DNA from 2 places in the Serratia plymuthica genome. Region 2 is predicted to be linked to the other one. Evidence: predicted binding sites of a transcription regulator. Region 2 holds the regulator's gene; the other holds the start of a gene.
What was found. Region 2 encodes PhoB, which activates phosphate uptake and scavenging genes when phosphate is short. Its sites were predicted from a motif close to CTGTCATAAAACTGNCNNAT; they were not measured.
Positions count from the first base shown of each region.

Region 1 (4,421 bases), 470 kb from region 2:
AATGGCGGCGATATGCTTGGCGTTCTTGAAGCCCAGCTTGGTGGGCACCCGCAGCCGCAACGGGTAGCCATAGTCCGCCGGCAGCGCCTTGCCGCCGAAATCCAGCGCCAGCAGCGTCTGCGGGTGCAGTGCCGTGGCCATGTCGATGCTGGAGTAATAACGATCCGCGCATTTAAAACCGACGTAGCGGGCATTCAGATCCGCCCCGACATGCTGCAGGAAGCTGCGCAGCGGTACGCCGCCCCATTGCCCGATGGCGCTCCAGCCCTCGATGCAGATCAATCGGGTTATCTGGCTTTGCTGCGGCAGGCGCTGCAATTGTTCCAGCGTCCAGGGCACGGTTTTCTCCACCTTGCCGGAAACCTCCAGCCGATAACCGGCGAGATCCACCTCAGGTACGTTGTATTCGGGGTAAAACGCGTTGAACGGGAAGGGATGGGTAATCTGATCCGGCCGATAGGTTTGCGCCAGCCGCTGGCCGCTGAACAGCCAGGCCTGCACCCGATCGTTCCAGCGCGACATGGCCCACAGCACTTTATCCACCTGATCGCCGTCTTGCATGTTGCAGCCGGTCAGCATGGCGATGCCGCCCAGCGTCAGGCCGGAGCGCAGCATCAGCCGACGTTGCAGATTGACCAGCTGTTTTTTCTGATCCGGTTCCAGGGCCGGCGTCGAAGGGCGCCGTGGTTTATCATTCATGTTTGCCGCCCGTAATCATTGCCCATAGCGTGCGTGGCACGATAATCACCATGAGCAGGTGAATCACCACAAATAACCCAATGGCGGACATGGCGAAAAAGTGCACGTAGCGCGCGGTGTCAAACCCGCCGAACAGGCGCACCAGGCCTTGTAGCTGCACGGGTTTCCAGATGGCCAGTCCTGAGAGCACCAGCAGCAGCCCCAGTAACAGTACGCCCAGGTACATCAACTTCTGAATGGCGTTATAGCGGCCATGTTGATGCTTCAAACGCAGCGTCAGCGCCTGCCCGATATCGCGCCGCAGCGCGCCGATGCCGAGCGGCAGCAGATCGCGCCGGAAATGGCCGCTGAACAGGCTCCACAGCAGGTAGCACAGTGCGTTAAAGGCCAGCAGCCACATCACCGCCAGATGCCAGCCAATCGCGCCGCCCAGCCAGCCGCCGAGCGTCATCTGCGGTGGAAAGCGGAAGCCGAACAGCGGTGAAGCGTTGTAGATTTCCCAGCCGCTCATGAACATGCAAACCATGGCGAACAGGTTAACCCAATGGGTGATCCGAACCGGCCAGCGATGCACCGGCCGCGGCGCGTTGGTTGTCATCTTTTTCTCCCGAATCACATTGGCGGAACGGTGCCGTCTTTGCCGGCGGAGATGCGGGTGGCGACGCGTTCGCCTTTATCGTCAGCGGCGGAGAACAGCACGATATGCGCGCCCGGTTTCAACAGGCTGCGGTCGCCGGGATCCAGAGTGACGATCGGCACGTCTTCCGGCACGGTGACGGTTTTCTGCTGGTTGCCGTAGGTCACGGTCAGGGTGCGGCCGTTGGATTTCACCAGTTTACCGACGGTGCCGTTGGTCATGGTGTCTACCTTGCCGTCGGCGGATTCCCAGGCCGAGTGGCCCTCGCCGGTGCCGCGCAGGCTGGCGGCGAACACGTGCACTTCCAGCGCTTTCAGGGTGCCATCCGCTTGCGGCACGGCCGCGGTGCCGATAAAGCTGTCCGGCTTGATATCCTCCAGCGTGCCTTTCGAAACGCTGAACACCTTGGTTTGATCGTTGATTTTTACGCTGACCTTTTCCCCTTTACGGTCGGTCAATTGCAGGCTGTTGTCGGTGATCTGATCGATAGTGCCGCGCAGTGGGGCAATGACTTTCCCCGGCGCCGGGGCGGCGGCGGCAACACCGCTGCACAGCATCAGGGTGGACAGCAGTAAACCGGCAAAACGATGACGGGTAATCATAAAGTTCTCCTTTGTATGGGTTGCCGGTTAAGCATGGTTGAACAATAGGGACAGCACCATGTCCGTTTGATGACATTAATGTCATCAAGAATGTCCGCCGAAACTGCTAATATTTCCGCAAGTGCAATGAGGTGACGACAATGCGGATACTGGTGGTTGAAGACGACATCAGCACGGGTGATTACCTGAAGAAAGGGCTGGGAGAGGCGGGGTACGGCGTCGATCTGGCGCGTAACGGCACTGACGGGTTGTTCCGGGCGCTGGAGCATGGGTACGACGCCATCGTGCTCGACGTGATGCTGCCGGGGCTGGACGGCTGGCAGATAATTGAAGTGCTGCGCAAGAAAAGCGACGTGCCGATCCTGTTTCTGACTGCGCGTGACGGGGTGCAGGATCGCATTCATGGCCTGGAGTTGGGGGCCGAGGATTATCTGATTAAACCCTTTTCTTTCACGGAATTGTTGTTGCGTATCCGTACGCTGCTGCGACGCGGCACGGTGCGTGAAGCCGATCACTATACCCTTGCCGATCTGCAACTCGACGTATTGCGCCGCAAGGCGGTGCGGCAGGATGTGGTGATCCCGCTGACCAATAAGGAGTTTATGCTGTTGCACCTGTTGGTGCGGCGCGAGGGCGAGGTATTGTCGCGTACCCTGATCGCTTCCCAGGTCTGGGACATGAATTTTGACAGCGATACCAACGTGGTGGATGTGGCGATCAAACGTCTGCGCGCCAAGATTGACCGGCCGTTCGATATCAAGCTGATCCATACCGTGCGCGGCATTGGCTATGTCTGCGAGCCGCGTTCATGAACGCCTTGGCCCAACGCTGGCGCACCCTGTCGCTGACGTTGCGCAGCGCCATGCTGTTTGCGTTGGTGGCGGCGCTGGTGGTCAGTGGCGCAGGCTGGTATCTGTATGGCGCGATGCGTCAGGAGATGACCATCCGCAGCGATTTCCAGGTTACCGGCCGGGTGGCGTATTTTCGCCATTTGCTGAGCCAGCGCTTTCCGCTCGATCGATTGGTGGCCAATACCGGCCTGTTTGAAAACATGCTGGGCAATGAACAGGACGTTTTGATTTTTCAGCAGCCGGGGCAAAAACCGTTAATCAACGTTAATCCGGCCAGGTTGATCCTGCCGCCCGTTACGCCGACGCCGGCCGATGCGCCGCAGCTGCTGAGTGCGATACGAAGCGGGGAGACGGCGCAAGGCGTGCCGTTGCGCGTCGCATCGGCGCTGGTGAGGCTGGATGACGGTAACCTGCTGCAGATCTCGGCGGCCCACGTGATGGTCAATGAACAGAAGATGCTGGCGCGTTACCTTTGGCGAATTGTGGCGGCCGTGGCGGTGGCGTTTGTTCTGATCGCCTTGCTGGGGTACTGGGTGATGCGCCGTGGGTTGCGGCCGCTGTGGCGCATGGCGGCGCAGGCGGCAGTGATCACGCCGAATACGCTGTCGACCCGCCTGAGCGAGCAGGGGGCGCCGAAAGAACTGCAACAGCTGACCCGTTCGTTTAATGCCATGCTCGATCGGCTGAATGAAGGTTATCAGCGCCTGACGCAATTCTCCGCCGATCTGGCGCATGAAATCCGCACGCCGGTGGGCGCGCTGATGGGCCATTGTCAGGTGGCGTTGTATCAAGCGCGTAGCGTGGAAGAATATGAAACCCTGTTGTCGAACAATATGGACGAGCTGGAGCGCATTTCGCGCATGGTGGAAAACATTCTGTTTCTGGCTCGCGCCGGGGAAGGGCAGGCGGTGCTGAACTATAGCCGCCTGGATGTGGCGCAGGAGCTTCAGCGTGTGGCGGACTATTTCGATGGGTTGGCGGAGGAGCGCGGCATCACGTTGTGCTGCGAAGGCGAAGGCGTATTACGGGCGGATGCCATGCTGTTTCAGCGGGCGCTGAGCAATCTGGTGGCCAACGCCGTGCGCTACTCGGACGAAAACAGCCGGATATGGCTCCGGGTTAACCGCCAGGCCGGGGCGATGGTGGTTCAGGTGAGCAATCAGGGGCCGCCGCTGGCCGCCGCTCATTTAAGCAAACTGTTTGACCGTTTTTACCGCGCCGATGCCGCGCGCAGCGCCGGTAATCACGCCAGCGGGCTGGGGCTGTCGATCGTCCGTGCCATTATGACGCTGCACGGCGGTGAAGCCGGCGTGCATTGCACCGGCGAGCCCCCGTCGGCCTGCATCACCTTTAGCCTGATATTTCCAACATCGGGCTAAGCTATTATCGCGTATTCATCGGCTGAATCTTCAGCGCCGGCGTCTACTCGCGCGGCGCAATGGCGAAGCGGAAGCAGGCGCCGCTTTGCGCTTGATCCACCAACTGAATATCGCTGCCGTGCAGCTGCAGAATACGCCTGACGATCATCAACCCCAGCCCGCCGGTGTGGCGTCGCGCCCCGCTCAGGATAGACGGCCGCACGAACAGATCGGCGCGCAGCTCCTGCGGAATGCCGGGGCCGCTGTCGTTGAC
Region 1 is NZ_CP068771.1:1,280,764-1,285,184, forward strand. Features, by position in the region: gene JK621_RS06145 (molybdopterin-dependent oxidoreductase) at 1-699, opposite strand, end outside; gene JK621_RS06150 (cytochrome b/b6 domain-containing protein) at 692-1,297, opposite strand; gene JK621_RS06155 (hypothetical protein) at 1,312-1,938, opposite strand; gene JK621_RS06160 (heavy metal response regulator transcription factor) at 2,079-2,750, shown strand; gene JK621_RS06165 (heavy metal sensor histidine kinase) at 2,747-4,168, shown strand; gene JK621_RS06170 (HAMP domain-containing sensor histidine kinase) at 4,212-4,421, opposite strand, start outside.
Region 1: the regulator PhoB is predicted to act here: its motif matches at 1,995-2,014, upstream of JK621_RS06160 (heavy metal response regulator transcription factor).

Region 2 (4,421 bases):
TGCCACTGTTGCAGCCAGTTCAGTGCCTGTTGCTGTTGCCGGGCCTGCTCGCTGAGGGCGGTTTCCTGCGCGCTCAGCTCAACCAACTGGTTCTCCAGTTGCTGACGCTGTTCGTCATTCAGCAGTTCAATGCCGCTGGCGCGTTGATGCAAGGCGTCCAGATCGGCTTTAGCCTGTTTGTGCTGCTCGAAAACCCGTTCGGAAAGCTGGCCGTAAATCTCGGTGCCGGTCAGCTCTTCCAGCAGTTCGGCCCGGTCATTGGCATCGGCATTGAGGAAGGCGGCGAATTGCCCCTGAGACAGCATCATCGATTTGGTGAAGCGGCCGAAATCCAGCCCGGTGATTGCGGCGGTCAAATCCAGCTTGTCGCGGACTTTATCCGCCAGGATTTTACCGTCTTCACGCAGTGCCAGTTCCACCTTTGGCGCTTGCAGGTTGCCGTCCGGCGCGTTTTTGGCGCGGCGCTGGCTCCAGAAGGCGCGGTAGCCGACGCCCTTGACCTCAAATTCGACCTCCGCCAGCGATTCGGCGGTGTGGCGCGTCATCAGCTCATTTTGGCTGGGCGTCACGTTAAGGCGCGGTGTCTGGTGGTACAGCGCCAGACAGATGGCATCCAGCAGGGTGGTTTTGCCCGCGCCGGTTGGCCCGGTGATGGCGAACAGCCCATTGCTGGCAAAAGGCTCAGCGGTGAAATCGATCTTCCACTCGCCCTGCAATGAATTGAGGTTTTTCAGCCGCAGGCTCAGGATTTTCATTGGGTCGGCTCCTCGTCGTTGTGCCGTACGGCCTCGACCACCTGATGGAACATTTGGCGCATCCGCTGTTGGCGGGGCTCTGTGATTTCCGTCTCTTGCGCCAGCCGCCGCTCGAAGACCTCATCGACGCTCAGTTCATTGAGCGTTTCCTTGTCCTGCTGTTCAATGGCCTGGCGGCGCTGCTCTTTACTGCGGCGCAGCAATACCACCTCCACCGGCAGTTGATCCGCCAGCAGCTGGATACGGCGTTGAATGTCGCTGAGATAGTCTTGCGTGGCCACTTCGATATCCAGCCACACCGGCAGTTCCCCCCGATAATCGGCGAACTGCCGCAATTGTTGTTCGATCTGCGCCAAATCGCCCTTGATGAGTTGCATCGGTTGGAAACTGGGGATATCCAGTGCGGTGACCTGTTGCAGGGCGCCTTCGGCGAAATCCACCATAAACACGCTTTTGGGTTTGCCCAGCTCATCGAAACTGAGCGGGATAGGCGAACCGCTGTAGCGGATATGCTCGGATTTGGCGACGTTTTGCGCCCGGTGAATATGCCCCAACGCAATGTAATCGGCCGGCGGAAACGCCTGCGCCGGGAAGGCATCCAGCGTGCCGATGTAAATATCGCGCACCGAATCGGAGGTGGTAACCCCCACGGTGGTCAGGTGGCCGGTGGCAACGATAGGCAGCGCCAGACCGAGCGCGTCGCGACGCGCGCAGGCTGCCTGGTAAAGCTGCCGGTAGTGTTCCGCAATCGCCTCTTGCAGCGCCTGCTGTTTTTGCCCACCCGATTCGCCGGCGCGGCTGGTGAGCAGGTCACGCGGGCGCAGGAACGGGATGGCGCACAGCACCGCACCCGGTTGGCCGTCGCGTTGGTTCAGGACCAGGATTTGCTGTTCGATTTCAGTCTGCGCGTTGGCGATCACGGTCGTATTCAGGCAGGAAAGCAATTCACGCGATTCATTCAGGGTTGCCACGGAGTCGTGGTTACCGCCCAGCACCACCAGCTGGCAACCGGTGCGCTGCAGCTCGACCACAAAGCGGTTATACAGCTCGCGGGCATAGCTTGGCGGCGAGCCGGTGTCGAACAGATCCCCGGCGACGATCAGCGCATCCACTCGTTGCTGCTCTATTTGCTCGATCAGCCAGCGTAAAAAAGCCTGGTGCTCGGCGGCGCGGCTTTTGGTGAAAAAGTACTGGCCAAGATGCCAGTCAGAGGTGTGGATCAGGCGCATGACACTCCCGGGGCGATAAGCTGATGGCGGTGATTATAAAGGGGGCAGACTCTCCTGTCGTGACGCAATGATTATGACAACTGAATGATTTTTCTTTGAAGCTGGAAATAATCGCTATGCTTACTGGCTATAACAGGCTGTTTTTTTCATAAAAGTGTCACAAAACTGACGCATAATGGCGCCCGCAATCAACTGTGATCGCTAACACATTGGCAGGATTGACGATGGCAAGACGCATACTGGTGGTGGAAGACGAAGCGCCGATCCGTGAGATGGTGTGCTTTGTGTTGGAACAGAATGGTTACCAACCGTTGGAAGCCGAGGATTATGACAGCGCCGTGACGCGCCTGTCTGAGCCGTTCCCTGATTTGGTGTTGCTCGACTGGATGTTACCCGGCGGTTCCGGTATCCAGTTTATCAAACACATGAAGCGCGAGGCGCTGACCCGCGATATTCCGGTGATGATGCTGACGGCGCGCGGTGAAGAAGAAGACCGGGTGCGCGGTCTGGAAGTGGGTGCGGACGATTACATTACCAAGCCGTTCTCGCCGAAAGAGCTGGTGGCGCGCATCAAGGCGGTAATGCGCCGCATTTCACCGATGGCGGTGGAAGAAGTGATTGAAATGCAAGGGCTGAGCCTGGACCCTTCGTCACACCGCGTAATGGCTAATGAACAGGCGCTGGATATGGGGCCGACCGAGTTCAAACTGCTGCATTTCTTTATGACCCATCCGGAACGTGTTTATAGCCGCGAACAGTTGCTTAATCACGTTTGGGGCACTAACGTTTATGTGGAAGACCGCACCGTTGACGTGCATATCCGCCGGCTCCGTAAGGCGTTAGAGACCACTGGTCATGACAAAATGGTTCAAACCGTTCGGGGCACCGGCTACCGATTCTCAACGCGTTACTGATCGCGTCGCGCTGGAGAATATGCTGTGCTAGAACGCCTTTCCTGGAAGAGGCTGGCCCTGGAGCTGGCTCTTTTCTGTTTACCTGCCTTGTTGCTGGGGCTGATTTTCGGCTATCTGCCCTGGCTGCTGCTGGCCGCCGTGCTGGCGGCGCTGGTATGGAATTTCTACAACCAACTCAAACTTTCCCACTGGTTGTGGGTCGATCGCAGCATGACGCCGCCGCCCGGGCGCTGGAGCTGGGAACCGCTGTTTTACGGCCTGTACCAGATGCAGCAGCGCAACCGTCGTCGTCGTCGTGAACTGGCGTTGTTGATCAAACGCTTTCGCAGCGGCGCGGAATCGCTGCCCGATGCGGTGGTGATGACCACCGTTGAAGGCAATATCTTCTGGTGCAATGGGCTGGCGCAACATCTGCTGGGATTCCGTTGGCCGGAAGACAACGGCCAACACATCCTTAACCTGCTGCGTTACCCGGAGTTCAGCCACTATCTGCAACGGCAGGAGTTCACCCGGCCGCTGACGCTGCAACTCAATAACGAGCACTACGTCGAGTTCCGCGTGATGCCCTATTCGGAAGGGCAACTGTTGATGGTGGCGCGCGACGTCACCCAAATGCGCCAGCTGGAAGGCGCGCGCCGCAACTTCTTCGCCAACGTCAGCCATGAGCTGCGTACCCCGCTGACGGTATTGCAGGGCTACCTGGAGATGATGAGCGACGAGGAGCTGGACGGCTCGCTGCGCGGCAAGGCGTTGGGGACCATGCAGGAGCAGACCCGGCGCATGGACGGGCTGGTCAAACAGCTGCTGACGCTGTCGCGCATTGAGGCGGCACCTAACGTCGATATGAACGAGCGGGTCGATATTCCGCTGATGCTGCGGGTGTTGCAGCGTGAGGCGCAGTCGCTGAGTGGCGGCAACCACGAGATTAGCTTCCGGGTGAATGAGCAGCTCAAGGTGTTCGGCAACGATGACCAACTGCGCAGCGCTGTGTCGAATCTGGTGTATAACGCCGTCAATCATACGCCGAAGGGCACCAATATTGAGGTGAGCTGGCAACAGACGCCAAACGGCGCGCAGTTCCAGGTCAGCGACAACGGGCCGGGCATCGCCGCCGAACATATTCCGCGCCTGACCGAGCGTTTCTACCGCGTCGATAAAGCCCGTTCACGCCAGACCGGCGGCAGCGGGCTGGGGTTGGCGATCGTCAAGCATGCGCTCAGCCACCACGATGCGCGGCTGGAGATCCTCAGCGAGCAGGGGATCGGCACCCGTTTCATCTTTACCTTGCCTAACCGGTTGATTGTTCCTGCAGCTTTATCAGAGAATGCGGTGAAAAATTAACGCGCGAGAGGCTGGCATGATCCGAATTACCCGATGGTTGTTGCTGTGCCTGGCGCTGCTGGCGAGCCGCGGCGCACTGGCGCAGCCGGACGGGATGCTGTCCGGCAACCTGTCGAGCGTCGGCTCAGATACGCTGGCGAACCTGATGGCGCTGTGGGCGCAGGACTTCAGTCAGCACTACC
Region 2 is NZ_CP068771.1:811,332-815,752, forward strand. Features, by position in the region: gene sbcC (exonuclease subunit SbcC) at 1-755, opposite strand, end outside; gene sbcD (exonuclease subunit SbcD) at 752-1,984, opposite strand; gene phoB (phosphate response regulator transcription factor PhoB) at 2,209-2,898, shown strand; gene phoR (phosphate regulon sensor histidine kinase PhoR) at 2,923-4,239, shown strand; gene JK621_RS03845 (PstS family phosphate ABC transporter substrate-binding protein) at 4,256-4,421, shown strand, end outside.